DNA from 2 places in the Pedobacter sp. KACC 23697 genome. Region 1 is predicted to be linked to the other one. Evidence: riboswitches for the same ligand, from Rfam matches in the RefSeq annotation. Region 1 holds a riboswitch; the other holds the start of a gene.
What was found. A riboswitch is a leader RNA that binds a small molecule or an ion and turns the genes downstream of it on or off. The one in region 1 is predicted to bind cobalamin.

Region 1 (15,639 bases):
AAAACTTACAAACTGATCATTATACAGCGCAGAAATAATGGATTGATTTTTATCTTTTAGCACCTCATAAGTTTGATTACGCGTAAAGTCTCCAATAAGAAATGGATAATTCATAAAAATACTTCTGAGGCTGTTCCACTTATTGTTCCGGATGCAATATTTGAGGTAATCAAGAATATTTTCGGAAAAAGCCTGTTCAAATTCTTCCAGCGTTTTATCACTGATCTGGTTGTGGTCTAACTTTGCAGAATTGACAGTACCCCGCTTTCCTGCTACAATAATACCGATGTTTTTATCCTTTAGGATTGGAATAAACCTGTTTCCATAGGTTTTTAAAAAAAGGATAAGTTTTTCTATGTCATTGATTTTGATCGAACTGTCTAGCTTTGCTTCTGCTTTTAGGATTTTTTCGACCTTGATGATGTCATCAATTGAATCGAAGTTTAGTGTCGGAAACTGCTTTAAAACTAATTCTAAAAGATTTAGCTGGATCATTTTATCAATACGAGGCGTTAAATATCCAAAATGGATTTACAAATGTAAAATTAAAATGTCGAAAGAGGCTAATAAACAGCTAATTTAGCTCAGCGAGAAAAATTTAATTCAATTTGTAAGGTGCCACCAATTGAAATTCGGGAATATCAACATCGAATTCTAAACCATCCATATCACGTTTCATCAAATAGGTACCTTTCATGCTCCCCATATCGGTTTTGAGGTTACAACCCGAAACATATACATGTGTTTCTCCCGGTTGTATTATTGGCTGTAAACCAACAACACCCTCACCTTCTACCTCTCTTTTGCTACTGTTCGAATCGAAAATTAACCACTGTCTGCGCATTAATTGAACAGCGTAATCAGAGAGATTGGAAATTTCTACGCGATAGGCAAACATATAGTGTTCGTTCGCCGGATTTGAATATTCTGGCTGATAAACGGTTTCTACCGAAACCTTAACCCCGTCTGTAATAGCTGTAACCATGATGATAACGAATGTAAGAAAAAAGCTTTCAAAAATCAAGCCAGTACAGTAGTGGCGTCATAGCTGGCAAATTTTTCTGCCACTTCCTCTAAAATGCTGTAAATGTTGCTGATATCTGGCTCAGCAACCAAACGCATGCGGTAAGGTTTAAAATCGGGCAGGCCTTTGAAATAGTTGGCATAATGGCGGCGCATTTCGAAAATACCGGTTTTAGGACCTTTCCATTCCAATGATTTATCCAGGTGTGTACGGCACACCTCAATTCTTTCCGCTATCGTAGGTCCGGCCAGGTGTTTTCCGGTTTTGAAGAAATGTTTTACCTCGCGAAAAATCCAAGGATAACCGATTGCGGCACGACCAATCATGATACCATCTACCTCATATTCCATGCGCCAGTTAGCTGCCTTTTCAGGACTATCTACATCACCGTTGCCAAAAATGGGAATTTTGATGCGTGGATTACGTTTAATTTCGCGGATTAAACTCCAGTCGGCCTCACCTTTATATAATTGTGCCCTTGTTCGGCCATGAATGGTAAGTGCCTGGATGCCTACATCCTGAAGTCGCTCGGCAACTTCGTAAACATTTTTGGTATTATCATCCCAGCCTAAGCGGGTTTTTACGGTAACAGGCAAATGCGAAGCTTTAACCACCGCATCTGTCATTTTTACCATTTTATCGATATCCTGAAGCAAGCTGGAGCCTGCGCCTTTGCAAACCACATTTTTTACCGGACAGCCATAATTAATGTCTACCAGATCCGGGCCTGCTGCAGAAGCAATTTCTGAGGCTTCCCGCATGTGTTCAATATCGCCGCCAAAAATCTGGATACCGATTGGTCTCTCATATTCGAAAATATCAAGTTTTTGTAAACTTTTTGCGGCATCCCGGATCAAGCCTTCCGAAGAGATAAATTCGGTATACATCATATCAGCCCCGTTTTTTTTGCATACATAACGGAAGGGCGGATCACTTACATCCTCCATTGGAGCGAGTAATAAAGGGAACTCACCTAAATCTATATTTCCTATCTTTACAGACATTTTCTATCTTCAACGATTAATAAAACATACAAAGGTACAAATAATGAATTTTGTAACACCTAAACACGAGGAAATCAATCCTTTCTTGCAATTACTTTTACTTTTATTTTACGCAGTTGCCGGGGCTTTTGTTTTCGGTCTCATTGGCATCGTAATCTGTATGGCGATGTACGGAATGAGTATGGTGAGTAATTTCAGCCTGCTTTTATCAGGTGACGCCAAATATATTTCGGGTTTTAAGGTCATACAGATTTTAAGTTCAATTGGTACATTCATTTTACCACCTCTTGCACTAGCTTTGACAGAAAGAATAAAAATAACCCGGTTTTATAGCTTTAAACAACCAAAGGTTTTACTGCTTCTGCTGGTGATCGTGATTATGATTGCGAGTATGCCTTTTATGGAGTGGACAGTAATATGGAATCAAAAAATGGTTTTGCCCGACTTTTTGAGAGGAATTGAGGCATGGATGAAAGAAAAAGAAGAACTGGCAGCAAAAATGACCCTTCAACTGATTACCGTAAGAAGTAATTTCGATTTTGTGGTTAACCTGATCATGATTGCAGTTTTACCTGCCATTGGCGAGGAGCTGATGTTCAGGGGTGGCGTGCAACGCTCATTGGAACGGTCTTTTGGCAATCCTCATTTGGCTATATGGCTTACTGCTATAATTTTTAGTGCCATACATGTTCAATTTTATGGTTTTGTACCCAGGTTGTTATTAGGAGCTGGCTTCGGGTATCTGTATTATTTTAGTGGTAGTATCTGGTATGCCATGTTTGCCCACTTTTTAAACAATGCTTATGCAGTTTGTGCGGCTTTTTATATGCAAAAACACCACATGCCACTTGATAAAGCTGATGAACCGATCGGTTTTCCATGGTATGGCTATTTAATTAGTGCAATATTTACCATAGCTTTGTTTAAATTTTTTAAAGATAGCGCATTACGTGAGCGAAAATTGGGTTAAAGTATATACCACCAGCAATGCCTTTGCGGCAGAGGTATTAAAACAGGGATTAACAGAAGCTGGTATCCCTGCAGTTACAATAAATAAACAGCTCTCGGCATATAATTTTGGCGAAATAAATGTTTTGGTGAATAAGGTAGATTTCAATAAAGCCATAGAATACATCGTTGAGAACGAAATTGAATAGTAATAATGACCTTAAACCTTATACCCTTTACCTCTTACCTTAAATGAAAACCAGGGCAATAACCGCTTTCTTTTTTACCATAGTAATGCTTGGCTCTATCTTTTTGGGGAGTTATGCATTTACAATTTTCTATCTTATTCTAAGTGTATTATCCTTATTCGAATTTTATAAGCTGATCAAAAATGCCGGCATCAGGCCACATCGGAATATTGGTTTAATGGCAGGGTCCTTAATCTTTTTGATGGCTGCAGGTTTGCATTACTTGGAATATGATGTGAAGTACCTGTTGCTTTGTATCCCGCTAATTTTTTCGGTTTTTATTACTGAGCTGTATAAGAAAAACAAAATTCCGTTTGCCAATATCTCTTATACATTTGTTGGCTTTGTTTATGTCACCATCCCTTTCTGCTTTTTCCATGCCCTGGGCTTTTTAAAAAACTGGAATGAATATAACTTTCATTTACCACTCGCATTTTTGTTAATGCTTTGGGCAAATGATACTGGCGCATATCTTTTTGGTGTAAAATATGGTAAACGCAAATTGTTCGAACGTCATTCGCCAAAGAAAAGCTGGGAAGGGTTTTTTGGGGGGATGTTCACCAGCGTTTTGGTCGGTTTTGGTTTATCCTTTCTTTTTACCGAAAGTCCGGCTTGGGTTTGGGCTGGCATGGCAGTATTAATTGCTAGTTTTGGTACACTGGGAGACCTGGTCGAATCGATGCTTAAACGCAGTTTGGATACTAAAGACAGTGGAGGTTTGTTACCGGGACACGGTGGTCTGTTAGATCGTTTTGATGGCTTGTTATTGGCCGCTCCCGTGGTTTACGCATATCTTTATCTGATTTTGTATTAGATTAATCAAGAAAGCATAAAGAGATGTAGCCATTTATTGTGAAACAGGAGTAGAAACGACAACATGATATTCCCGTTCTACCTGCTCGCCTGTTTTGCTTTTGATCTGTTCGGTTTTACTAAGAATATTTTCGATGATGAAGCCTACGTTTTTTAATAGGTCTTTTACCTCTTCTACTTCATAAAGTGTAAAACCATAAGGCGTAAAAGGGAGATTTTGCATAAAAGCCTTGTCGGCAAAACAAATCACCAGAGTACCATTATGTTTCAGGATCCGTTTAATTTCGGTGAGATATTCGCCTGGATTTTGCCAAAAGTATATTGTATTCACGGTAAAAATTTTATCGAACCGATCATCATCAAACGGTAATGTTGCTCCATCTGTTAGTTTAAAATGAACTTTTCCGCTTGTAACAAAATCTTGATTAATCTTTACAGCCTCGGCAATAATGGTAGCAGAAATATCAGCGCCATAATACCTTAGATTTTCGGCTTTGGATAATAATTGAGCAATATGCCCACCATTACCATGGCCAATTTCTAAAACGGTATTACTGTTTTGGAGGTTTAACACATTAATGGCCGAACTGGTCATTCCTAGATTACTGGCATGCATCATCTCCCCTGTTTTAAGGCCATGTTCGCCCTCCGGACAGCTTAATTGTTTGGCAATATTTTTTAAATCTTCTTCAGCATGTTGATGCTCCATAATCAAATTTAAACTAATGATTTGTAAACGATCTTAGCTAATATTTATAACATTATTTGATTACCTGTACCGGTTTTTTGTTTTCATCAATAGCTACAAAAGTAAAATCTCCATGTACGGCCAGTTCCCTTCCTTCGGCGTACATCTGCTCAATGTAAATTTCTACATTAACCTTTAAACTGGTATTCCCAACATGGCTTACTTGGCCAATAAGCTCTATGATGGTACCCGCTGGGATTGGTTTTTTGAAATCGATCCGATCGCTGCTTACTGTTACCATAATCTGGCGGCTAAAACGCGTGGCGGTAATAAAAGCAACTTCGTCCATTAAATGCATAGCGGTGCCGCCAAAAAGCGTATCGTAATGATTGGTTGTATTTGGGAAAACGGCTTTAAAAATACTGGTTTTTGAATTTTCTATTCTTTCTGCTAGGGTCATGGGGTAAATATAGGGTGAGTAAAAAGCTTTGACAACTTTCTGATTAGAAAGTTGTCAAAGTAAGGATTTGCTTCAGAGAAAACTGTCTCTCAGGGGAAACAAATGTGGCAATTAATTTGCCTGCAGATCTGCTGAAAGTACTTCTTCTGTTTTACGCATCTCTTTTGCCGCTTCAACCATTTCAATCAATGCTTTTTTGGTTTCATCCCATCCGCGGGTTTTTAAGCCACAATCAGGGTTTACCCAAAGTTGATCGGAAGGAATAACCGCTTTGGCTTTTTTGAGCAACTGAACCATTTCTTCGCGTTTCGGAACCCTAGGAGAATGAATATCATAAACACCTGGTCCAATTTCGTTTGGATATTTAAAATCGGCAAAAGCATCTAATAATTCCATCTGCGAACGCGAGGTTTCGATCGTGATTACATCTGCATCCATATCGGCAATGTTTTGAATGATATCGTTAAACTCCGAATAGCACATATGCGTGTGGATCTGGGTATCATCTTTTACGCCACTGGCTGATATTTTAAAAGCTTTAACTGCCCAGTTCAGGTAATTTTGCCAATCCGCCTTGCGCAAAGGCAAACCCTCTCTAATGGCGGGTTCATCAATCTGGATGATTTTAATACCCGCATTTTCCAGGTCGCAAACTTCATCGCGGATGGCCAATGCAATTTGTGTGCAGGTTTCAGAACGGGGCTGATCGTTACGCACAAATGACCATTGTAAGATGGTAACCGGACCAGTTAACATACCTTTCATGTATTTCGAAGTAAGCGATTGCGCATAGGCTGTCCATTTCACCGTCATAGGTTCAGGGCGCGAAACATCACCAAAAATGATTGGCGGTTTTACACAGCGTGAGCCATAACTTTGTACCCATCCGTTTTTAGAAAAAGCGAAACCGTCTAATTGCTCACCGAAGTATTCAACCATGTCGTTACGCTCAAACTCACCATGTACCAGTACATCGATGTCGATTTCTTCCTGCCATTTTACCGCTTTTTCGGTTTCCTGCGCAATTAAATTATCGTATTCTTCAACAGTAAAAGTTCCGTTTTTAAGTTTGGCCCGCCAGCTTCTAACCTCTGCGGTTTGCGGAAATGATCCGATGGTTGTCGTAGCATAAATGGGTAGATTAAGCTCCTGTTGCTTGATTTTTCTGGCAGAAAATGGACTCAAACGTTCGGCATCCTGCTCTTTTAAGGCCAAAACACGTTCTTTTACTGCCGGATTATGGATGATTTTAGAAACTTTCCGGTTAGCAATAGCCATCTTATTTTCTTCGAGTTTTTGCAGGGTAGATGCAGGGTTTTCGTTGATGATCAGTTTTTTTAAGGTTGCCAGCTCTGCAACTTTTTGTTTCGCATAGGCCAGCCATTGTTTAATTTCTTCCGATAAATTTTTCTCATTGGTTTCATTATCCAGATCAACCGGTGAGTGGATTAATGAGCAGGATGGTGCAATCCATACTTTATCCAATCCTCGTTTTTCTACCGCCTGATTGATGATAGAAACAGATTTTTCGAAATCATTTTTCCAGATATTTCGTCCGTCTACCACGCCTAAAGAAAGGATGGTTTCGTTTTTTAAAGAAGCTAAAACGTCATTTAACTGATCTTCGGCACGTACCAGATCGATATGTAAAACATTTACAGGCAATGAAGTAGTTAAAGCAAGATTGTTGCCTAAACCCTCGAAATAAGTCGCTAAAATGATCTTTAACCCAGGGAAAGCTTTTCTAATTTCCTTATAAGCATATTCATAAGCTTTTTTGTCTTTGTCGGTTAAATCTAAAGTCAAAAATGGTTCATCAAACTGTACATATTCTACATCCAAAGCATCTAAGCGAGATAAAATCTCGATATAAACCGGAAGCAGGTTTTTAATCAGGTCTATTTTTTCAAAGCCGGCTTCTTTTTCTTTACCCAATAAAAGGTAGGAAACCGGACCGATTAGAACAGGTTTGGTGGTAATACCCAATTGTTTGGCCTCGTAAAACTCATCGATGATTTTTGTTGAGAAAAGTTTAAAAGGCTGGTCTTTGTAAAATTCGGGCACAATGTAATGGTAATTGGTATCGAACCATTTGGTCATTTCCATCGCTACCACATCCAGTCCTTCTTTTTGGTAGCCCCTCGCCATAGCGAAATAAAGATCCAGTTCTTCATTGCCTTTTTTCAGGATTACCTCATTGTACCTTTTCGGGATGGCCCCAAAAGTTAAAGAGTGATCGAGTACATGGTCGTAAAAAGAAAAATCGTTTGATGGAATCACATCAATGCCTGCTTCTTTTTGAAGTTTCCAGTTTTCGTGGCGAATGTTTTTGCCCACCTGCAGTACATTTTTGTACCCAGTTTTATCTGCCCAGTAATTTTCGCAGATTTTCTTTAATTCCCTTTGGCTACCTATCCGCGGATAGCCCAGATTTTGCGTTAGCATTTCTCTTAAAGATTAAGTAAATAAATCGTTTAAAAGCTCTTAAGCAATATTTGTAATACTCTTTGTTAAAAGTTAAAGGAAAGGTTATGGCACAGCCTGCCCGCTTATCAGCAAAAAGCTTAAAGCAAGCGTATAAAATTTTAATTTTATCGTGTACAATCAGACCTGACCAATTACTTTATAACGCGAAAGTACCGTCAATTCAATATAGGCAGGTCTCCTGACTTATTCCCGATTTTATCGCCTTCCCATCCCGATAAGCGGCACAGTGGCATGAATGATAAGACCGTTGTCTTTTTGCTAAAAGACAGAATTTACAGTTGCGCGACAGCTCGTGATTTGCACACGATTCCCTATTAATCCCGGGTGTAATTCCGGGAACCTGTATCGGTTGATGAAAAATAAAGTTAAGAACTTACATCGAGGCAAATGTATGGATTAGGATTTAAAACTTGTAACAAATTTACAGCAAGCGGTTTTTGGTACCTATTCTCTGTTATATTTGGTTACCTAACTAAACTCTTATTATGATAAAAAACTACTTTAAAGGGCTTTGCATTGCTTTTTTAATGGTAAACAGCTATGCAGTGCTGGCGCAGGAGGTACCAACGCCAAAATCTCATTTCGGTTTTGATATCGGCGACGATTATCAATTGGCCAATTATACCCAAACAGAAGCCTATTTTAAAAAGATTGCAGCAACTTCTAACCGTATTAAACTGGTTGATATTGGTAAAACCGAAGAAGGCAGAAGTCAATATATGTTGATTGTTTCTTCACCTGAAAACCTGAAGAAATTAGATCGATATAAGGAAATTTCACAACAGCTGGCCCATGCCGAAATTACACCTGAGCAGGCTAAAGCACTGGCCCGGGAAGGTAAAGCGGTGGTTTGGATAGATGGAGGCCTGCATGCAAACGAGGTGGTTGGTGCACATCAATTGATCGAAACAATATATGAATTTGCTTCAAGAAAGGATGCGGAGACCTTACGCATTTTAGATAATGTAATTATATTGTTTACACATGCCAATCCTGATGGGCAGGAGCTGGTGAGTAATTGGTACATGAGGGATAAAGAGCCTAATAAAAGAACAACCTCAGGCTTGCCGGTTTTGTACGAAAAATATGCAGGGCACGATAATAACCGTGATTTCTTTATGTTAAATCTTAAAGAAACGCAGAATATCGGTCGTCAGCTTTTTGTAGAGTGGATTCCGCAGATTATGTACAACCATCATCAGGCTGGTCCGGCGGGAACGGTTGTGGCGGGGCCACCCTATCGGGATCCGTTTAATTATGTTTTTGATCCAACCTTGTTAACCAGTTTAGATGCCGTTGGTGCCGCTATGCACAACAGGATGAACGTTGAAAATAAACCCGGGTATACACAACGGGGAGGGTCGGTTTATTCTACCTGGTACAATGGCGGATTAAGAACCACAACCTATTTTCATAACATGATTGGACTGTTGACCGAAATTATCGGAAATCCTACGCCTTCTGAAATTCCGCTCGTTCCTTCCAGATTATTACCGAATGGCGATTCACCCAATCCCATTACACCAAGGAAATGGTATTTTAAAAATTCAATCGATTATTCGGTATCCTTAAATTATGCTGTTTTAAATTATGCACAGCGTTACCGCGATGAATTGTTGTTTAATATTTACCAGATGGGCAGAAATTCTATAGAACGCGGTGAAAAAGATACCTGGTCTTTTTCGCCTAAAAAGATAGAAGCCATTAATAAAGCTGCAAAAGGCAGTTCTGCTATTGGGGGCGATGCAGATTTTGGACCAAGACGTCCGATCAGCATAAAAGCTTTTGATACGGTAATGAAAGCCCCATCAAACCGTGATCCACGGGGTTATATTTTATCAGCAGATCAGCCTGATTTTAATACTGCCATTAAATTTTTAAACGCGCTGATCAGGACGGGTGTTGTAGTTCAAAAGGCAACAGCTCCATTTACCGTTGCCGGTAAAGATTATCCTGCCGGAAGTTATATCGTCAAAACCGATCAGGCTTTCCGTCCACATGTGTTGGATATGTTTGAGCCTCAGGATCACCCAAATGATTTTAAATACGAAGGGGGTGCACCCATTCCGCCGTATGATGCTGCCGGATGGACTTTGGCATATTTAATGGATGTGAAATTCGACCGTATTCTGGACGATTTTTCAGGTCCCTTTGAAAAAAATCCTTACGGGGAACTCTTAAAACCAGAGCATAAACTGCCAAATGGATCAGGCTATGTATTAAGTGCTGCTCAAAATGATTCATATAGCGCAGTTAATGAATTATTAAAAAACAAAATTGAAGTTTACCGTTCTACTGAAAATGGAGATTTTTATGTTTCATCAGCAGGGAAATCAATATTGGAAAAAGCAAATATTAAACTAAAAATTGCTGCTGCTGCAAAGGATAAAACTAAAGTTTCGACCGCCAGAATTGCCCTTTGGGATACATACGGAGGTTCTATGGCCTCGGGCTGGGTGCGGTTTTTAATGGAGCAGTATCATTATAATGCCACGGTTATCTATCCGCAGGACATTGATGCCGGAAATTTAAAATCTAAATTCGATGTGATCATTTTTGTGGGTGGGGCTATACCATCTGTTCAGGGCGGAGGGTTTGGAAACAGAACTTTCGGACCAAAAGCAGAAGAGATTCCTCAGGAATTTAGAAACCGTTTAGGTAGGATTACTGCTGATAAATCGATCCCTGAGTTAAAGAAATTTTTAGAAGCCGGTGGAAATATTGTAACCATTGGCAGCAGTACCAGTCTGGCTTATCACTTAAACCTTCCCGTACGTAATGCGATGGTAGAAATTGTAAACGGAGAAGAAAAAAGATTACCTGCTGAGAAATATTATGTTCCCGGGAGTGTGTTGAATGTTAGTGTAGATACCAATTTGCCAGCCAATTGGGGAATGGAAAAAGAAGCTGATGTATATTTCGATAATAGTCCTGTTTTTAAACTCACTGGCGACGCCATTGCAGCTGGAAAGATTAAACCTTTGATGTGGTTTCAAAATGCTGTACCGTTGCGCAGCGGCTGGGCCTGGGGGCAGGCCTATCTGCAAGATGGGATAACAGCTTTTGAAGCAAAAGTGGGTAAAGGTAAATTGCTTGCTTTTGGCCCTGAAATTGTCTTTAGAGCACAAACGCATGGTACTTTCAAGCTAATATTTAACCAGTTGTATAAATAATTATAATTGAGTTAGTTGCTTAAAAATGCATGTACCTTGTCTTCAGCAAACTGCCATTGAAAAATTTAATATAAAATTCGTCATTTCGACTGAAGCATAGCGAAATCGAGATATCTTGAGCTAAAAAACTTTTTTTGAAGCGTGAGAGCCACTATCCCAAACGATAGTGGCTTTTTACTTTGTTCTTACTATAGCCAATTATAATCCGCTTAATTTTGGATTATGAAAGTAGAAATCTGGTCGGACGTAATGTGTCCGTTTTGCTATATCGGGAAAAGACATTTTGAGCAGGCGATGGAACAATTGCCCTTCAAAAATGAAATTGAAATAGATTGGAAGAGTTTCCAGCTCAATCCGGAGTATCACAATACCAATAATGAAACGGTATACGATTATCTATCAAGAAGTAAAGGAATGCCAGTTGAGCAAGCCAAACAGATGACAAAACAGGTGGTTGATATGGCGGCAAATGCAGGCTTAAGCATCGATTTCGATACCAATATTCCGGCTAATACCTTTAACGCACACCGTTTGATTCACTTGGCAGCAAAACATGGTCTTCAGGATTTAGCTGAAGAGAAATTATTTGAAGCTCATTTTGTAAACAGCAAAAATATTGGCGAAACCGATGTTTTAGTTGATCTTGCTGTAGAAATTGGCCTGGATAAGGATGAAGCTGTAGCCGTTTTAAGCAGTGACCAATTTGCCGAAGCCGTGCGCTACGACATTTATGAAAGCCAGAATTTAGGCATTCGTGGCGTACCTTACTTTGTAATGGATCGCAAATATGGTGTTTCGGGTGCTCAGCCCGTTCAGGCTTTCACCGATGCGCTTACCCAAAGTTTTACCGAGTGGAAAGAAACGCAGCCTAAAACCAAACTTACTTCGTTAAATAAAAATGATGATGCAGTTTGTAATGAGAATGGGTGTGAGATATAAAGTTTTTTCCCGCAGATTACACTGATCGACGCAGATTTTCTGTGGAAATCAATAGAAAAATCGTCATCTCGACTGGAGCGCAGCGCAATGGAGAGATCTGTCTACATAGATTTAGCTTAGCTGCACTTCGTGGTTCTCGGCTTCGTTGCACTTCGCTCGAAATGACGTTATATCCATTAGCGATCCATCACCGCTGATTCTTCAACGGCGTTAATAAATACTCCAAACCATTCACCCGGATTTCGAACATCGTAGCCATCAAATCGCCCAATTTGCCTTTCGGGAAACCTTTATCTTTATACCAAAGCAAGTAACTTTCAGGTATATTGCAGATCAGGTAACCTTTGTATTTTCCATAAGGCATTTGCATTTTCACTAAATCGAGCAATAAGGTCGGATCTAACATTTATAATATAAAATCTAAATAATTTTCTTTGTTAATTACAGAAAACGTGGCTTGAGGATAGTTTTTGGCAAAAAAACCAGGTATTTTTTTCCTTTGGTTTCCCCATTTGAAATCGGCAGCTAAAATTTCTCCGTTATTAACTTCAATAAGGTCTATTTCCTGTTGGTCATAAGTTCTCCAAAAATAGTAAGTGGTACTTTGCTGTTCGTACTCCATTTTTTTAATGCGCTCACTAAAACAGTAATTTTCCCATAAAATGCCCTGATCATTACGTAATGCTAATAATCTGAAATCATTAACAATCGCATTCCGGATGCCATTGTCGTAAAAATACCATTTGGATGACTTTGTAACCTCTTTCCGTAAATTATTACTGTATCCGCCAACTTTATAGATGATAAAAACCTTCGAAAGTAAATCGAGATAACGGTCTACGGTATTTTTACTGATGCCCAAAGTACGGGAAATTTCATCAATCGAAACTTCCGATCCTACCTGATAGGCAATAAGTTTTAATAATTCCAGTAGTTTCGCGCTATTTTGGATGTTCTCGTACATTAAAATATCTTTTAAAAGATATGATTTAACCAATTCAGTTAAATATTGTGCTTTTTCAGCTAATGAACTCAGATGAAACAACTCCGGATAAGAACCAAAAATTAATCTTTCCTCTAAGTTTTGGGTGGTTTGTAAGGCATTTTCCTGTTTATCCAGTTCAACCTGTGCTATGGGGTATAGATAATAAGTTAAACTTCTTCCGGTTAAGGGCTCACCTGTTTGGTTCGACAAATCGAAGGTGGATGATCCACTGGCAATAATGGTAAGGTCTTTAAAAGTATCGATCAGTAACTTTAATATTTTTCCGATTTCGGGTATAACCTGGGCTTCATCAATAATGAGCAGTTTGGCATCACCTAAAACCCTTTTATAATTTGCCGCTGTACGGGTTGACAATAATACCTGTACATCCTGATCTTCTCCGTTTAAAGAAAGATGGTTGATATTCGCATCTTTAATAATGCTTTCTACTAACCAGGTTTTGCCTACCCTCCTTGTGCCGAAAATTAAGATGACCTTATTCTTCCCAATTTTGTTGAGAATAATAGGTTTTAAAGATCTAACAATTTGACTGCTCATTTAAGTCAAATATACTAAAAAACATTAATTCAGTCAATAGACTGACTGAATTAACGTTAATTCAGTCAATGAACTGACTGAATTAACGTTTTTAATCGATAAGTTCTAAAGTTTCGATTGCTTCCTCAACGGTTTTTACATGATCAAAAGCAATCCTTAGCGTATTTTTTACCTCTTTTAAATTGCACATCCGTGGATGGTTCTGTGCAAAAGTTAAAATTTTAGTGAAGGTATTCGAGTCGAAATAAGCCGATTGTTTATCGCTTAAGAAATAGCCACGCAAACTATTTTTCTTGAAACTGATTTTCTCAAAACCTAATTTCTTACCCAGCCACTGTAATCGAACCACACTGAGCATGGTTTTTACCTGTGGCGGAACCGGTCCGAAACGATCCGCCAAATGTTTTTCAAAAATGGCGAGTTCTGCCTCGTTATCGAGTTTAGAAAGTTCAGTATATAAATTGTAACGCTCCGTAATATTGGTGATATAAGCATCCGGAATATACAATTCGAGATCGGTATCTACCTGCGTAAAGCCCACAAACGGACGGGCAGGTTCATTTTCGAACAGCCCTTTAAATTCAGCCTCCTTTAACTCCTGTATCGCTTCGTCCAATATTTTATGGTACATTTCAAAACCGATTTCGGCAATGAAACCACTTTGCTCAGCGCCCAGTAAATTTCCACTCCCACGGATATCCAAATCGCGCATGGCCACATTAAAACCACTGCCCAGATCAGAAAACTCTTCGATAGCACTTAAACGCTTACGGGCTTCGGAGGTTAAAGTTGATAAAGGTGGAGAAAGTAAATAACAGAAAGCTTTTTTATTGCTTCGGCCAACCCTGCCACGCATCTGGTGCAGATCGCTCAAACCAAACATGTGTGCATGGTTGATGATGATGGTATTGGCGTTCGGAATATCTAAACCAGCTTCGATAATGGTAGTGGCTACTAAAACATCTTTTTCTCCATTAATGAAATCGAGCATAACATCTTCCAAAGCATCGCCATCTAACTGCCCGTGCGCAATACCGATTCTTGCCTTTGGAACCAGTTTCTGGATCAGCCCACCCAATTGCATCAGGTCGTTGACGCGGTTATGGATAAAAAATACCTGTCCGCCACGGTCTAATTCAAACTGAACGGCTTCCTGGATCAATTTATCATTAAAAACATGCAATTCTGTACTTACCGGCTGGCGGTTTGGTGGTGGGGTGCTGATGATCGATAAATCCCTTGCGCCCATTAAAGAAAAATGCAATGTTCTCGGAATTGGTGTTGCGGTTAGTGTTAAAGTATCAACATTTACACGTACCGCTTTTAAACGCTCTTTTGCCGTAACGCCAAACTTCTGCTCTTCGTCAATAATCATGATGCCGAGATCCTTAAACTTAACATCCTTGCTCAGTAAACGATGTGTTCCGATGAGGATGTCAACTTTGCCAGCAGCAGCTTCGGCCAGGGTATCTTTAATCTGCTTATTGGTTTTAAAACGGTTGATATAATCTACCGTAACCGGGAAATCTTTTAAACGGGAAGAGAAGGTTTTAAAATGTTGTAAAGCTAAAATGGTTGTTGGCACCAGAACGGCAGCCTGTTTACCCTCCGCTACGGCTTTAAATGCCGCACGAACGGCGATCTCTGTTTTTCCAAAACCTACGTCACCGCACACCAAACGGTCCATTGGGTGTGGCGATTCCATATCCTTTTTTACATCCTGAGTCGCTTTTAACTGATCAGGGGTATCCTCGTAAATAAAAGATGCTTCCAGTTCAGTTTGTAAATAGCTATCTGGAGAAAATGCCGTTCCGGCCTGGGTTTTGCGCAAAGCATAAAGCTTGATCAGATCCCGGGCGATATCTTTAACTTTTTTTTTAGTAGTTTTTTTTAGCTTGTCCCAGGCATCCGTACCCAGTTTATTCATCTTGGGTACACCGCTTTCCTTACCGCTGTATTTGGCGATGCGGTTTAATGAGTTGATGTTTACATAAAGCAGGTCGTTATCGGCATAAATTAAGCGGATCATTTCCTGCGTTTTGCCATTTACCTCCACTTTTTCTAGCCCGGCATATTTTCCGATTCCGTGATCGATATGGGTAACATAATCACCTGATTTTAGTTCCCTCAAATCTTTTAAGGTAATGGCCTGACTTTTCTGATAGCCTTTTTTAAGCTTGTATTTATAGTAACGGTCAAAAATCTGGTGATCCGTGTAAAATGCCGTTTGGATCTGCGGATCAACAAATCCCTCGCGCAGCATGCTATTGATTGGTGTGAACTTGGCCGTTTTATCAATATCTTCTAAAATA
Region 2 (15,639 bases), 2.3 Mb from region 1:
ACCGGCATTTTTTTGATTGCCGAAATTACGGGTGGATACATTTTAATGGTCCCACTGATGATTACCACTGCTATTTCTTACGCCATTAACCGCAGCTCACAAAAACATTCAATTTATACTAAGGCACTTGCCGATAAGGGAGAGTTATTGTCTCATGAAGATAAGGATACAACTGTTTTAAACCAGATGAAGCTGAAATACCTGATCGAAAAAAGCTATCCTCAGTTGCAGATGAACGACTTGATTTCGGTAAAAATGAATGAAATTTTGCAATCGCATAAAAATATTTGTGCAGTTACCGATGAACTGGGTGATTTTAAGGGGATTATTTACATTGAAGAACTATTTAATGAGATGATCAATCATGCGGATAAGGGAAATTTAAGGGCTTCTCATTTGGTTCAGTCTGCACCGAATACAATTATAGAAAATGATGATCTGAAAAAGGTATTAGAAAAAATGGAGCAGGATAATGTATGGGTTTTGCCTGTATTAACTGCGCAGAACCAATATTTGGGTTTTGTTTCTAAAACAGCAATCTTCAGTAAGTACAGAGCATTGCTGATGAGGCAGAATGATTATATGGGTTGAGTGAGGTTTTAATGTTCAAAAGTTGAAATGTTGTAAAGTTCAGTGCTAAAGAAAGATTTTAACGTTTCAAAATTCCAGATTAGCTTTGTAATTTGGCATTTTGCTCTTTTACCATTCAACTTTAAACCTATCGATTTAAAAAAAGGTTGGAATATTGTCAGGAAAACCTTCGAATATTCCAACCTTCAAACTTTTCAACTTATCTTATTCTGCTCTCTTCAAACCAAATTTTTCAATCTTACTATATAAGTGACTTCTTTGGATATCAATTTCATCAGCTGTTTTTGATACGTTCCAATTGTTTTTTTCCAGTTTGAACTTGATGAATTCGCGTTCTGCATAATCTTTGTAATCCTGAAAATTATTGAACGAATCGAAAGAAGAAGCCAGGCTGGTGCCGCCTGCACTGGCAATCTGTGTACTGGTTGCCGCACCAATGTTTGTACCACCACCTGGATTAGCGAAGGCACGTACATCATTTTCCGTAATTACCTTATCGCTTAAAATAATCAGGCGCTCAATCATGTTGTGCAGTTCGCGCACGTTACCTGTCCATGGTAAAGCCTGCAATGCTAACATGCCGCCTTCATTTATTTTTTTTACCGGCATTCCATAATCGCTGCAGATACTTTCTAAAAAGTTCTGGGCAATAACAGGAATATCATCAGTGCGTTCAGTTAAATGTGGAACATGGATATTGATTACATTTAAGCGGTGGTACAAATCCATACGGAAGTTGCCATCTTCAATTTCTTTCAATAAATCTTTATTGGTTGCAGCTAAAACGCGAACATTTACATCAATTTCCTTTTCGCCACCCACACGTGTGATCTTATGCTCTTGTAAAGCGCGTAAAACTTTTGCCTGCGCAGAAAGGCTCATATCTCCAATCTCATCTAAAAATAAAGTACCACCATTGGCCAGTTCAAACTTACCTATACGTTGCTTAACCGCAGATGTAAAAGAACCTTTTTCGTGTCCGAATAATTCGCTCTCAATAAGTTCTGACGGGATAGCCGCACAGTTAACCTCTATTAAAGGGCTATCGGCACGGTTAGATTTTTCGTGTAACCAACGCGCTACCAGTTCCTTACCGCTACCATTTGCACCGGTAATCAATACGCGGGCCTCGGTTGGCGCAACTCGTTCTATGGTCTCTTTAATTTTAGAAATGCTTTCCGATTCGCCTAAAATTTCGCGTGTTTTACTGGCTTTACGTTTTAGCACCTTGGTTTCGGTAACCAAATTTCCACGGTCTAAACCATTACGTACAGTAATTAACAAGCGATTTAAATCAGGTGGTTTCGAAATAAAATCGAAAGCTCCTTTTTTGCTGGCTTCAATGGCCGTTTCAACTGTGCCATGACCGGATATCATAATGAATGGTAAATCAGGCTTAATAAGCTGTGCTTGTTCCAGCACTTCCATACCATCCATCTTATTCATCTTGATATCGCAAAGAACCAGATCGAAATTTCCTTTTTTGATCATTTCGAGCCCGTCGATACCATTATCTATATCTTCAACATCATAATTCTCATACTCCAGAATTTCGCGTAAGGTACTCCTTATCGCACGCTCGTCGTCAATTATTAATAATTTAGCCATTAGAGATGTATTCTTTAATTTTGAAATGCGAATATATTGTTTTTTAATTAATGTATAGTTTTTTATACATTAATAGGCTATAAACCTAAAAGGTGTGGAAAAGTTTTAATATCGTGTGAAATAATCTGTTTAATATTTTTTCCCTTCAGTACATTATATTTTGCTCAGCTTAAATCAACTTTCAAAAAGACTTTAGGTGTGCTCGTTAATTTGTAGGTAGTATTATACATTCATTTTACAAGTTGGTTAATTTTGTTACTTTTGCACCGCTTTTGGTTCCCGGTTTTACACCCGGGATTAAAAGGGAATACAGTGTAAATCTGTAACTGTCCCGCAGCTGTAAGCTCCTTAACGGATTTCCTATCAGTGTGCCACTTTCCCGATATGTAGGGATGGGAAGGCCGGAAACCGGGAGTAAGTCAGAAGACCTGCCTTTAGCGTTTAATTTCATAGCTTTCGGGGATTGAAGCTAGGATTGAGATATTAACGTTGTTCGTATTTTCATTTCCTTTTCTCATCTGTTGGCTGTGGGCAAAACTCACAATCAAATGAACAAAAAATGTATGCTAACTGTAGCAGGGCTGGGGCTCTCACAGTTAATGATCGGCCAGGTGGCCAATGCGCAAACTCCAGACAGTTTGCAGCTTAAAGATGTTGTAATTTCTGCAACCAAAAACGATCAAAAACAATCACAGACCGGAAAAGTGGTCACGATTATTAGTCGCGAAGTATTAGCGCGCAGTAATGGTAAATCATTGCCAGAACTTATTAGTGAGCAGGCTGGAATTATTGTGGCAGGTGCAAGCAGCAACCCTGGATTGAACAAGTCGGTTTTTTTTAGAGGTGCTGGAAGTGCTTATTCAGTAGTTTTAATTGATGGTATTGTGCAGAACGATCCTTCAGGAAATGGAGGTGCATTCGATTTAAGGTTGATTTCAATTGATCAGATCGATCACATTGAAATTTTAAGAGGCGGACAGTCTACCATTTACGGTTCTGATGCCGTTGCGGGGGTAATCAATATCATCACTAAAAAAGGTGGTCCAAAAGGAAATACCATATATGGTGTGGCCAGTGCAGGTAGCTACGAAACTTATAAAGGAACCATTGGCTTAAATGGTGGAGTTGAAGGTTTTTCTTATAACATTAATTATACCCATGCCAAAACCGATGGAATTTCTGAAGCGGCAACACCAGCTGGAAGTGCAGCCATGTTTGACAAAGATGGCTTTAAGACCGATGCGCTAAATGCAAATTTCGGAATCAAATTAGATAATCATTTCTCAGTAAATCCTTTTGTACGTTACTATTACGGTAATTACCAGTTCGATGGTGGTGCTTTTACTGATGCCAACAATTATTCTATTCTGAAAAACTTTGCTACGGGTACCAATGCCAAATATGAATTTGCTACCGGGAAAGTAACGTTAAACTACAGCTTTGAAAGCACCCGTAATGATGCGCATAGCCAGTATCCCAGCGTTAACGAAGGCAGGGTATCGATATTGGATTTGTTCTACAACCAGAAATTGGGCAATAAACTGGATCTGTTGGTGGGGATAGATAACCGTGTGATGAAATTATCATCGGCAACGAGTAAACCGGAAACCAATATCTTTGCTGCTTATGGTTCATTATTTTTGCACGATTTAAGTGTATTTAATCTGGAACTAGGCGGACGTTACAATAAACACGAACAATATGGCGAAAATTATACTTATTCAATTACTCCAAGTATTAACATCATTAAGGAGATAAAACTGTTCGGAACGGTTTCTACAGCCTTTAAAGTGCCTACATTAAACATGCTTTTTGGTCAATTTGGTGCTAACCTGGCGCTGAAACCTGAAAAATCACAGAATTACGAAGCTGGTGTTAATTTTAGCTTTGCTGATGATCAATTCAGCTTGCGTTTAGCTGGTTATAAACGCGATTTAACCGATGCCATCATTTATGCTTATCCTAATGGTTATATGAATCAGGTCAGTCAGAAAACCAAAGGTTTTGAAGTTGAACCAGCCGTTAAATTCAATGTGTTTAATATTAACGGTTATTATGCTTATGTGGAAGGTAATGAGTTCAACTTTGTTGACAATGCAATTGCCGACTATCTTTTTCGCAGACCAAAACATACATTTGGGATTACTGCAGGTGCACAGGCGACCAGCCATTTATATGTGAGTGCTAATTACCGTTATTTTGGCAAACGCACCGATGGTAACTTTACAACTTACACTGTGGATAACTTACCCGCTTATAAATTATTGAATGCCTATGCCGAATATGCTTTAGCTAAAAAACGCGTAAAATTATTTTTTGATGCTAAAAACATCCTGAATGAAAAATATAATGAGATAATTGGTTACAATAGCTTAGGTTTCAACTTTAATACCGGCGTAATTTTTAATATACACTAATAAAATTTAACTTTGCACCTTAAATAATAACCAAAATAAAATGGCTCATTTAAAATTTAATCCCCGCACTTTAATATTGCTGTTGATGATTCTTGCCATAACGGCTTTCCGTTTGCTGGTAACATTCAACTCTGATGAATTACAGTTTGCCAATTTTTCATCAATCGGAGCGGTGGCTTTGTTTGGAGGCGCCTATTTTAAAGATCACCTAAAAGCTTTCGCATTTCCTATACTGAGTTTGTTTTTAAGCGATTTTATTTTGTCAATCACTATTTTTAGTAAATACAGTAACGGTTTTCTTTACGAAGGCTGGTATTGGACATACATTGCATTTGCTTTAATGGTGTTGATAGGAAGAGTACTGCTTAAGGACATAAATGTAGTAAATTTACTGGCTTCAACATTGAGCATTGTGCTAATTCACTGGTTGGTTACCGACTTAGGTGTTTGGATTAACAATCCTGCATATACTCAGGATTTAGCAGGTTACTGGAACTGCCTGGTAAAAGCTATTCCGTTCGAAATTAGATTTTTGGAAGGAACGGTCATTTATGGTGCTTTACTTTTCGGTGCTTTTGAAATTTTAAAAGTAAAATATCCTGTATTAAAACTGCAAACACAAGGGCTGTAAACATATTTATTTTTTGATGTAACACCAGACAAGTGAAAATAACATGGAAATCCTCTTTTGATTCGATTCAAAAGAGGATTTTTTTTATCTTAGATAGCTAATTACATTTTACCTTTTAGATCTTCCATCAAATGAAAGTTGTTTCCTTTTTACCTGCCGCCACCAAAATGATATACGATATGGGGCTTCAGGATTACCTGTATGGCGTTACCTTTGAGTGTCCTAAGGAAGCAGCTGATCAACCGAAAATCGTGCGTTGCATTTTGGAAGGTAAAAACTACTCCAGTATAGAAATCGACCGTATTTTTTCGGCTTCCAAAGCACAGGGTAAAAGCCTGTATTGGGTAGATGATGCTCTTTTAGAAAGCATTGCACCTGATGTGGTTTTCACACAGGACCTATGCGAAGTTTGCAACATCGATACTGTTTGTACCGAAACCGCGGTAATGAAACTGAGTAAGCAGCCAACTTTGGTTCCACTTTCGCCCAATAATTTGCAGGATGTTTTTGAATGTGCAATTACCATTGCCAAAGCTTTGGGAAAAGAAGAAGTAGCTTTTAATTATTTGGCAGGCTTAAAGCAGAAAAGCGATCAGATTTTAGATAAACTACGTCAAAATAAATCAACACTAAAGCGGGTGATGCTGATGGAATGGATCGAGCCGATCTACAATTGTGGACATTGGATTCCTTTTCAGGTTGCTGCTGCTGGTGGTGTTGATATGCTTTCGAACCCTGCGGGCGATTCGATTGTTACCCCATGGGAAAAAATACTAAAATATAATCCGGAGGTATTGGTTATTGCCCCGTGTGGTTTCGATCAAAAAAGAAGCCTGGAAGAAATGGAACTCCTTACCTCAAAACCAGGTTGGAATAATCTGGAGGCGGTAAAAAATAACCAGGTTTACATTGCCGATTTTGACATGTTCACCCAGCCGAGTATTGGTACTTTGGTAGAAGGCATTGAGGCTCTGGCTTGCATGTTCCATCCTGATATCTTTAAGGCTGAAGAAAATATTGCGAGGAAGTTTATCAATCACGCTCGGTTTGTTCAATCACTCCAATCGGTGTAATATTTATGAAGGTAGTTGTATTAACAGGGGCAGGGATTAGTGCCGAAAGTGGGTTAAAAACATTTAGGGATGCCGATGGCTTGTGGGAAGGTTATAATATATATGATGTAGCCACGCCCGAAGCCTGGGAAAGAAATCCCGAATTGGTACAAGCATTTTATAACGAAAGAAGAAAGCAGGTTTTAGCTGCGATACCTAACCGGGCACACCAGTTGCTGGCCGAACTGGAAAAAGATTTTGATGTGGAAATTGTTACCCAGAATATCGATGATCTGCACGAAAGAGCAGGTTCTGCCAAAGTTACCCATCTTCATGGCGTAATTACCAGGTCGCAATCCGATCTTAGACCTCATTTAACCTATCCGATTACGGGTTCAGAAATAAAAATGGGTGAATTGTGCGAGTTGGGTTCACAACTGCGTCCACATGTAGTTTGGTTTGGTGAAGCGGTGCCCATGATCGAGGTTGCGGCCAAAATTTGTACAAAAGCCGATTTATTTGTGCTGATTGGAACTTCGTTAGCCGTTTATCCGGCAGCCGGACTGATCGATTTCGTACCTCGTGAGGTAAATAAATACATTATCGATCCAAAAACTCCGGATGTTAAGCGCTACCAAAATGTGATAACCATTGAAAAAAATGCTGTGAATGGAATGGAGCAACTGAAAAGTATCTTAATGAATGGATAAAAAAAGCTGCATTTTTAACTGGAGTGGTGGTAAAGACAGTACGCTCGCCTTGCATTACGCTCTTCAGGATCCAACACTCGAAATCCGCTATCTGGTTACCACAGTCACCGAGCAATATAACCGTGTTTCGATGCATGGCGTAAGGGAAACTTTGCTGATTAAGCAGGCTGAAAGTATTGGTATCCCATTATATCAGATCCGTTTAGGTGAAATGCCCGATATGGAAACATATGACAATACTATGCGTACCCATCTGAGTAAATTTAAAGCAGAAGGAATCACACATTCTATTTTTGGTGATATTTTTCTGGAAGACCTGCGTAAATACCGTGAAAGTAAGCTTGCTGAAATTGGTTTGAAAGCCATATTTCCACTATGGCATAAAAACACCAGAGATTTGATCAGTGAGTTTATTAAGCTGAACTATAAAACCATCATTGTATGTACACAGGAAAATCTGAAAGACATTTGTGGAAAAATAATCAGCGAAGACTTGATTGATCAGCTTCCATCAGAAATTGATCCCTGTGGAGAAAATGGAGAGTTTCATACCTTTGCATTTGAGGGACCTATTTTTAGGAATAAAATACCATTCACCATCGGAGAGCAGGTATTCCGAACTTACAATGCACCCGCCAAAACCACACCAGATGATGATCTACCTTGTTCATCCACAGTGCTTTCTGGTTTCTGGTATATCGACTTAGAGGAATAATTTTTCATTTTCAAAACATTTTGGCATCATTTTTTCTTTAGTAGTGATAATTAACTAAATCATATATCACAAATGAAACCCGTTTAGTGAGGTTAGGTAGCTAAACCGGAGACATATTAAAATTAAAAATTATGAAAAGGATATTGGTAGTAATCGCATTAAGTTCTGTTATGTTTGCTTGTAATAACAAAGCAAAAGAAGATGCCGCATTGAAACAGCAGGAAGCAGAAAAACAATTAGCCATTAAAGCCGTTAAAGATAGTTTACGTTTAGACAGCTTTAAAAAAGCTGAAGTAGCCAGAGTAGAAAAAGAGAAAGAAGCTAAACACCAGGCAGAATTAGCAGCCGCGAGAAGATCAGGTACAAGTACTAGAAGATCATATGCCAGCTCTGGTGGAAGTTCTAGCAGTGCCTACGGTGGTACACAACCAACAGCTAAGAAAAAAGGTTGGAGTGATGCAGCTAAGGGCGCTGTAATTGGTGGTGCCGCTGGTGCCGTTGGTGGTGCTTTAATTGATAAGAAAAAAGGAAGAGGTGCTATTATTGGTGGATTGGTTGGTGCTGGTGGAGGTTATTTAATCGGTAGAGGCGAAGACAGAAAATCTGGTCGGGTACAGCCTAAAAACTAATTTTTTTTAAAAATATATGAAAGTCCTGGTTTACATCAGGACTTTTTTTATGTCTAATAAAAAATGATTAATATATTTAAAGAAAAAAGAACCCATGACAGAAATCTCTACCACTGATAAAGGACAGATTCAACACTTTGTAATGTTTTGGTTAAAGCCACAATTAACCAAAAATGAAATAGCCGATTTTACTAATTTTTTCGAAAGCTTAAAACCTATTAAATATATTAAAACTTTAAGTTTTGGATTAGCTGCAAACACGCCGGTACGTCCGGTTACGGATAACTCTTTTACTTATTCGCTAACGATTACTTTCGCAAACATCGAAGATCACAATGCATATCAGGAAGATAAAATACATTTAGATGCTGTAGAAAAATTCTCCAAAAACTGGTATAGGGTAGTGGTTCATGATACGGTAATTGCTTAAGGGCAGCTGAGTGTGTATATACGTGAATTTTGGTGCTTCATTTTGACCTAATCAACCTATCTGAACACTAATCATGTGTGTGGCTTAGCGTTATACCAATCCTTTATAGTTATTCATATTTTGTCAGATCAAGATTCTTCAATTTGTTCAGGATAACAAAGGTAACTGCTACGTAAATAAAACATCCAGAACTGAAGTTATTAACCTGAGTTCAGTTAAGGAGCTAGTGTTAGCTGGTTTTGAATTATCAGATTACATATTTGGCGATGGTTTTTAGGGAGAACAAATGCCGCTACAGCTCCTGGTATATTGAGCAGAAAGTGAAATTGATGACTTGAATGTTAAATGGTCTATATTTTTAGATTAATTAGCTTCGAAACTGCCAAATCAATTAATTGAAGAACCGATGAGCCCGATTGTTATCGATAACGATTTAAGCAAGTTATTCCTGTCAAAAATGAGGGTGATAAAGCGATTCCCCTTTTTAAAGTAAAGTTTTATCCCTCCGGGATACTGGCTATCTTCACCAATCTTTTCCTTCCTGATTTTGTACTTGCTAAATTTTAACATAGTTTGTTGAGGAGTGGTCTTATTCATCACCAAATTAAACGGTAAACCTTCTACTACAATCGGTCGATCTTCTGCAATATTGAAAAACATTTCATCTATACTTTTATCCTCCTTAACAATACAGTAGAGTTCCAGCCCGGATTTGGTTAACCAGCTGGCGTAGGTCTCGTCGTTGGCATCCTCGTAAAACACTGTTTTTACACCTAATATTGTCGAAATCTTCTCAGGCGTTTGCGGGAAAATAAACTCCTGATTTTTATTTAAAAGGGTTTTAAGTTCAGCGTTTTGCTGTGCAAAAGAAAATAGTGTTAAAAACTGAAATAGCAATGTTATCCTGTATGCGGTTGTGCTCATTATTTTGTTAATGAATTAATGGTAAGTGGATTACAATAATTGCTGCTGGTGGGCGGCAGCTATGAGTTCGGCCACATTTTTCACTTCGAATTTTTGTATCAGGTTCCTCCGGTGGGTATCTACAGTCAGCGGACTCAAGAACAGTTCCTGAGCAATGTTTTGACTGGTTTTTCCCTGTGCCAGAAGCGATAGAATTTGCTTTTCCCTTCTGGTGAGCTGTGGCGTATTGCGCAGCTGGTTTTTGGTTGGTCGGCTGATAATTTCCACTACTTCTTTGCTATAACAGATATTTCCATTTATTGCCGCTGCGATACATTGCCGAAGCTCCTCGAGTGAACTGTTTTTAAGCAAATAGCCGCTGGCACCGTTCTGTATGGTCTGCATAATAATGCTCCGTTCAGTGTGGTTACTAAGAATAAGTATCGTGGTAGCAGAGAATTGTGCTTTAATGATCTGGCAAAGTTCCATACCACCTATATCTGGTAACGTAACATCCAGCAGGATGAGATCTACAGGGTTGTTAGCTAAATAAGAAAGCAGCTGTGTGCCATTTGAAAAGCCACCAACAACCTCCAGGTTGTCTTCATTTTTAAGAAGTGTATTCAGCCCTTCAATAACAATAGGATGGTCATCTACTATAACCGTACGCAGTTTATTCATCGATACTGGTTTTAAGTTCTATATCTATACTGGTTCCTTCGCCAGGAGCAGAGTGCACTTCAAATTTTCCTTGCAAAAAGGCTATGCGGTTCTTCAGATTATCCAAGCCCATTCCTTTCTTATCAGCAAGTGTGGCCATATCGAAACCACGACCATTATCTTCAAAGGTAATAAAAATGGTATTTTCGTTTTGGCTGCACTGCAATATGAGGTTATCTGCATGGGCATGTTTGATTGCATTGGAGATGAGTTCCTGCACAATCCGGTAGATATTGAGCTGCACATTCATCACAATATTTTTCTGAATACCGAACATTTCAGATGTAATGCGTAAGCCGTCGCGCATATAAAACTCACAAAGATCTTTCAAAGCGGTTTCAAGGCCAAACTTTAATAAAGTTTCAGGTACCATGTTGCGTGCAATGCGGCGCAGTTCCGTAACTGAGGTATCAAGCTGACCGATAATGCGGTGAAGGTCTTTATCGTCAGATATTGAAGGTTGGGTATCTGTCCAGCCCGATAGCCCAATTTTTACGCCTGATAACATGCCACCGAGGCCGTCATGAAGATCCCTTGCCACCCGCTCTCTTTCCAGCTCTTCACCTTCAAGCATGGCTTTGGTGATTTTGAGCTGCTGTTTTCTTTCCATTTCGCTCAGCTGTTGTCTGTAATTGATCTCTTTTTGCTGTGCCAGCTTGCGCCTGCTCCGTGCAGTAAGGAGAACAAAAACTAATAAAAGAAGTAGAAAAAGGCATCCCAAACCGAGTATAAACCTATATAAACGTTCATTGCGGGCATTAAGCTGCACCTGTTTGTTTTCCGATTGCAGTACCTGTATTTTTTGCTGATTCTTTGCATTATTGTATTTAGTTTCCAGTTCGTTGATTTTTACCTTCGTCTGGTCGCTGTTGATGCTGTCATTCGTTTGCCTGTATTTGGCGAGCCAATGATATGCTTCTTTATAGTCATTTAATTTTTCACTTATTTTGGCCAATTCCGAATAAAGCATAGCGCGGTCATTAATTTTAGCAGTCAGCGTACCTTCTTTAATTATATCCAGTAAAATCTGCCTGGCTTTGCTGTAGTTTTTTTGCTGCTGATAAACCTCGTACCGGCGGAAAAAAAACTGCTGGTAAATCTGCTTCTGATTATACCTTTTAGCAAGCGTAATTCCCTTATCTATACTTTCAAGTGATTTATCAAATAATGTTTTTGTGAAATAGTAAAGGGATTCATTATAATAATAAAGCGGATAGTTCAAAGAGGTCGGATATGGCTTCAACAGTCGTTGTGCCTTTTCGAGAAGTATATAGGCTTTGTCGGCCTTGTTGTCATAACAATAGATACTTACGCCTGAAAGATAGGAGAACAACAGGTCGGTAGAACCAGGTGCTTTGGTTTCCAGTAAAGCTATGGCTTTTTCATTATAAGCCGTGGCTTTTGAAAACTGGTAGTTGTTCATCAGAATAGTGGAAAGCTGCGTATAATAGTAAGCAATGCGTGCCGGATCTCCCGTCTTTTCTATAATTGGAATAGCTTTTTCCAGGGTTATTTTCGTCATAAAACCATAGCCCATTTTGTCAACGTTCATTATGGCATAGTTATACCATGATGCAGCCTGCTTGGCATAGGCGATTTTAGTGTTGAATGGAGAAAGTGCTTCAGCAGCTTTTTTAAAAGCGTCAGATGCCTTCTGCTTATTCCAGTTGAAATAATATTGCCCGGTGTAGAAAAATGCCATTGCATTTAAATACTTATCGTTTTTTGCGGCAGCTTTACCTGCCTCCAGGTAGGCTTTACTCTTTAAGGTATCTTTAAATTTCCAATATTCTACCAAAAGAAAATTTGTATTTGCTCTTGTGCTGTCTGTAGTCTTTTTCTGTAGAATGTGCTGCAGGCTATCCAGATAATGCTGCTCATTAAGGGGAACCTGCTGTTGGCCAACAGATTTAAATGAGATCAAAATCACTATCAGGAATAAAAAAAATCTGGTCATGCTTTAAAATTACATTATTTGCGGGGCTGAAGATGAGCTTATCTTACCGGCAAGGCAAATTTATTGCTAAATATCAGACATAATTCTTTACCCACCATCATTTCATTTAGCTGTGATGAAAAATACCTAAAAATCAGTAGAAGAAAAACGGCAAAAATCGGTATTTCTTTTGGCTGGTACTTGCAATAGCTTTGCCCTTATACCATAATGAGCATAAAACTATGAAAACATTACCCTCGAAACCTTATTCAGCCGATGCTAATATGATCCGAAAGCTATTTAGCCATATTTTGTCGGTCCTTTATTTTATCATGATCATCATGTGCCTTTCTGCATGTTCAAAAAATGATGACGGAGGTGGTGAACCCACCGGGGATTATTATTTCCGTGCAAAGATTGGCGGGAAAGCCATCAACTTCCACAGTGTCAATTTTCAGGGTGGTGGTAACGACAACCGGTTCGAGCATATCGTTATTGGTGGGCACGAGTCTTCTTATCCCGCATCAGGTCCGGTGTCGCCTTCGTTTGACTTTGAAATCTGGAAAATTGGCGGCAATATTACGACTGGAACTTATAGTACACCCGGCGAAAATATGATTGCACGTTATGCGATACAAAAGAGCGATGGCACGCTGATTTACAATACTTCTTATGGCGATGATGTATTTACCGTTAAAGTTGAAGCCATCAGCAAAACAGGCATTAAAGGAACCTTTTCCGGAACGGTCAGGAACCTGGCAGGAGAGGCTATTAGCATTACCGATGGCACATTTAATCTTCCTTACGAAACCATTATTAATCCATAATATCAATATCATGAAGCTTAAAAAATATGTCCTTACACTTTTCTATGTGGTATCAGCAACAGCTGTAGTTTCCGCACAGTATAAAGAACCAGAAAAAAAAGATAAAGTGGAGATCTTTCGTCCGGAAATAGCGTTTGACTCGCTGCTGGCAAAAAAAATGCTGGCCAAAGGCACGGGCGCTATCAAAGGTGTAGCCTTTACCAGGCAGAAACATCCGCTTGGGTATGGTGTCCCGTTATCACCGCGTATACTCGCTAATAAAATGAAAGTTGTGCTTTTACCGGTAACGCCTTATTTTGAAGAATGGTACCAGCTTAGAAAAGATAAGGAAAACATCAGGAAGAAACGTTTTGTCTATCTCTCTGATCAGGCTTACCGTTACAGATTAGAAGCGATCACAAACAGCGACGGCGAGTTTACCTTTCCCGACATGAAGCCTGGTAAATACTTTCTGCAGGGTATGTTAGATTATACCTTAAGAGGCACCTATAATGCCTATACAGGTTCAGGTTATAACGACTATGGCGGACGAACCGACTACTATCAGAAAAAAGAGTATTACAAAAATATCCAGGACCGCATCGAGACCTTTGTAGAGGTAAAGGAGAACGGAGAGATCGTGAAAGTTAAGTTGCACTAAATTCACAAACCATAAATCTACCATATGAAAACAGCTAAAATAATTATGGGCATAACAATTGTACTTTTGTTATGTTCAGGGATTGAAGTACACGCCCAGCTAGGCGGACTGTTTGAAAAGGCCAAAGAGAAGGCGGAAAAAGCCCTTGAAAAAAAGATTGACAAAAATACCGCATCTAAAAAATCTAAAGCGGCGATTAATTCAGGAAACGGCAATGTTGTAATAGGTAATTCGCTGGTTTTTGTGGAAGATTTTTCGGCTTTTGAAACTGGCGCAACAGCTACCAGTTTCAAAACAAACGGAGTGGCTAATGTTGTGACCATAAAAGGCCAAAATGGTAAATGGATGGAATTAAGGGATAAGGCTATTTACAAATTTTCCCGCCAGCTCAGCTACCCTAAGCAATTTACTTTGTCCTTTGATATCATTGCCATAGCAGACCAGGTCAAAGACATTTCACCAATGTCGTTTGGTTTTGCAAGCGATAACAGCGTTCGCCAGCACGAAAGCAATATCGGCACTTATGTTCAACTGCATTATTACGATACCGATCAGGTAAATATAGGAAGTAATAAGCCTGAAAAGTTTGTGGGCACCACTTTTGACCTGGCGCCATGGCTCGATCGTCCGCTCCATGTTGTGCTCTCCGTAAATGGAGAACAGATGGCCGTTTACCTCAACAATGTTAAACTTGCTGATACCGTTTTGTTCAGTCCTACAGCGGCTAAAAACTTTTATATTTCGGCTCCCTGGGAATATGCTAATGATGCAAAGGTACTGGTGAGTAACTTTCAGGTCTCGGGTTTTAAGAAATAAGATGTTGTTATGCAGGTAAAGCGTAAAATAGGCCAGTAATTGATCACTCATTTTTAGAAAGAGCATATCTTATAACTTGATATTCCTTTATTGCTACCTGTAGATAACATTTTATTGATGTAACAAAATTGAACCATAAACATCAAATGTAAACTAATAAGCGCTTTTTTAGAAAATCTGTTATCGCATGAATAAAGCAATGCGAACGCAATGATGAGGAGGACTAAAGTGAGAAATGTGGGGTAGAATAAACCATTTTTAAAATCTTTAATTTCAAATTTTACGACATTTTTTATGAATTATTATAAACGGATACTTCTATCCTGCGTAGGAACATTAGTCCTCACCACCAGCGTATTTGCACAAAGTAAAGCCAAAACGACGGATATTGATAGCATAATCAGAAAAAGAATGGCAGAAAGCGGGATTGTGGGACTCGGTGCAGCCATTATTATTGATAAAAAAGTAGTTTGGAAAAAAGGCTATGGATTTTCTGACCAGGAAAACGGAACCGCTTTTACCACATCGACATTAATGAATATTGCATCGGTTTCCAAAACGGTAACCGGTGCTTGCCTCATGAGAGCAGTAGAACAGGGTAAACTCTCGCTTGATGAGGATATCAATAACTACCTTCCTTTTAAAATTCACAATCCTTATTTTCCGGATGCCAAGATAACCCTGCGGAACTTAGCTACGCACACCTCAGGACTTACTGACAGATACCCCTTTTATACTGATAGCCTTTACTTCTACGGGAAAGATTCTCCGCATGTATTGGGCGATTTTCTACAGCAATATTTTATGCCGGGTGGGCAGTATTATTCTAAAGAAAACTTTCTGGATCACAAACCTGGAACATTCCGTGAGTACTCTAATATTGGGACAGCGCTAGCTGGTTACATCGTTGAAATCAGAACTGGTCAAAAATTGAACGAATACAGTAAAAAATACCTGTTTGGTCCCTTAAAAATGGATGATACCGGATGGTTCTTGTCAGAAATAAACCTGAAA

Region 2: it holds a riboswitch for cobalamin, as region 1 does, so the genes downstream of both, ABEG20_RS08570 (TonB-dependent receptor plug domain-containing protein) here and metE (5-methyltetrahydropteroyltriglutamate--homocysteine S-methyltransferase) in region 1, are expected to answer to the same signal.

What each region holds. Positions count from the first base shown of each region.
Region 1 is NZ_CP157485.1:4,505,749-4,521,387, reverse strand. It holds gene ABEG20_RS18305 (hypothetical protein) at 1-495, opposite strand, end outside; gene apaG (Co2+/Mg2+ efflux protein ApaG) at 599-985, opposite strand; gene dusB (tRNA dihydrouridine synthase DusB) at 1,021-2,028, opposite strand; gene ABEG20_RS18290 (lysostaphin resistance A-like protein) at 2,072-2,998, shown strand; gene ABEG20_RS18285 (putative signal transducing protein) at 2,979-3,185, shown strand; gene ABEG20_RS18280 (phosphatidate cytidylyltransferase) at 3,229-4,038, shown strand; gene ABEG20_RS18275 (class I SAM-dependent methyltransferase) at 4,072-4,746, opposite strand; gene ABEG20_RS18270 (acyl-CoA thioesterase) at 4,799-5,185, opposite strand; gene metE (5-methyltetrahydropteroyltriglutamate--homocysteine S-methyltransferase) at 5,297-7,630, opposite strand; cobalamin riboswitch at 7,823-8,031, opposite strand; gene ABEG20_RS18260 (M14 metallopeptidase family protein) at 8,158-10,845, shown strand; gene ABEG20_RS18255 (DsbA family protein) at 11,068-11,784, shown strand; gene ABEG20_RS18250 (DUF3820 family protein) at 11,972-12,190, opposite strand; gene ABEG20_RS18245 (ATP-binding protein) at 12,191-13,327, opposite strand; gene mfd (transcription-repair coupling factor) at 13,419-15,639, opposite strand, start outside.
Region 2 is NZ_CP157485.1:2,183,900-2,199,538, reverse strand. It holds gene ABEG20_RS08580 (chloride channel protein) at 1-591, shown strand, start outside; gene ABEG20_RS08575 (sigma-54-dependent transcriptional regulator) at 796-2,199, opposite strand; cobalamin riboswitch at 2,456-2,650, shown strand; gene ABEG20_RS08570 (TonB-dependent receptor plug domain-containing protein) at 2,748-4,616, shown strand; gene ABEG20_RS08565 (DUF6580 family putative transport protein) at 4,657-5,247, shown strand; gene ABEG20_RS08560 (ABC transporter substrate-binding protein) at 5,379-6,320, shown strand; gene ABEG20_RS08555 (Sir2 family NAD-dependent protein deacetylase) at 6,326-7,009, shown strand; gene ABEG20_RS08550 (diphthine--ammonia ligase) at 7,002-7,724, shown strand; gene ABEG20_RS08545 (YMGG-like glycine zipper-containing protein) at 7,856-8,353, shown strand; gene ABEG20_RS08540 (Dabb family protein) at 8,448-8,783, shown strand; gene ABEG20_RS08535 (hypothetical protein) at 9,171-9,707, opposite strand; gene ABEG20_RS08530 (response regulator) at 9,738-10,367, opposite strand; gene ABEG20_RS08525 (ATP-binding protein) at 10,360-12,363, opposite strand; gene ABEG20_RS08520 (hypothetical protein) at 12,585-13,169, shown strand; gene ABEG20_RS08515 (carboxypeptidase-like regulatory domain-containing protein) at 13,180-13,809, shown strand; gene ABEG20_RS08510 (hypothetical protein) at 13,834-14,625, shown strand; gene ABEG20_RS08505 (serine hydrolase domain-containing protein) at 14,920-15,639, shown strand, end outside.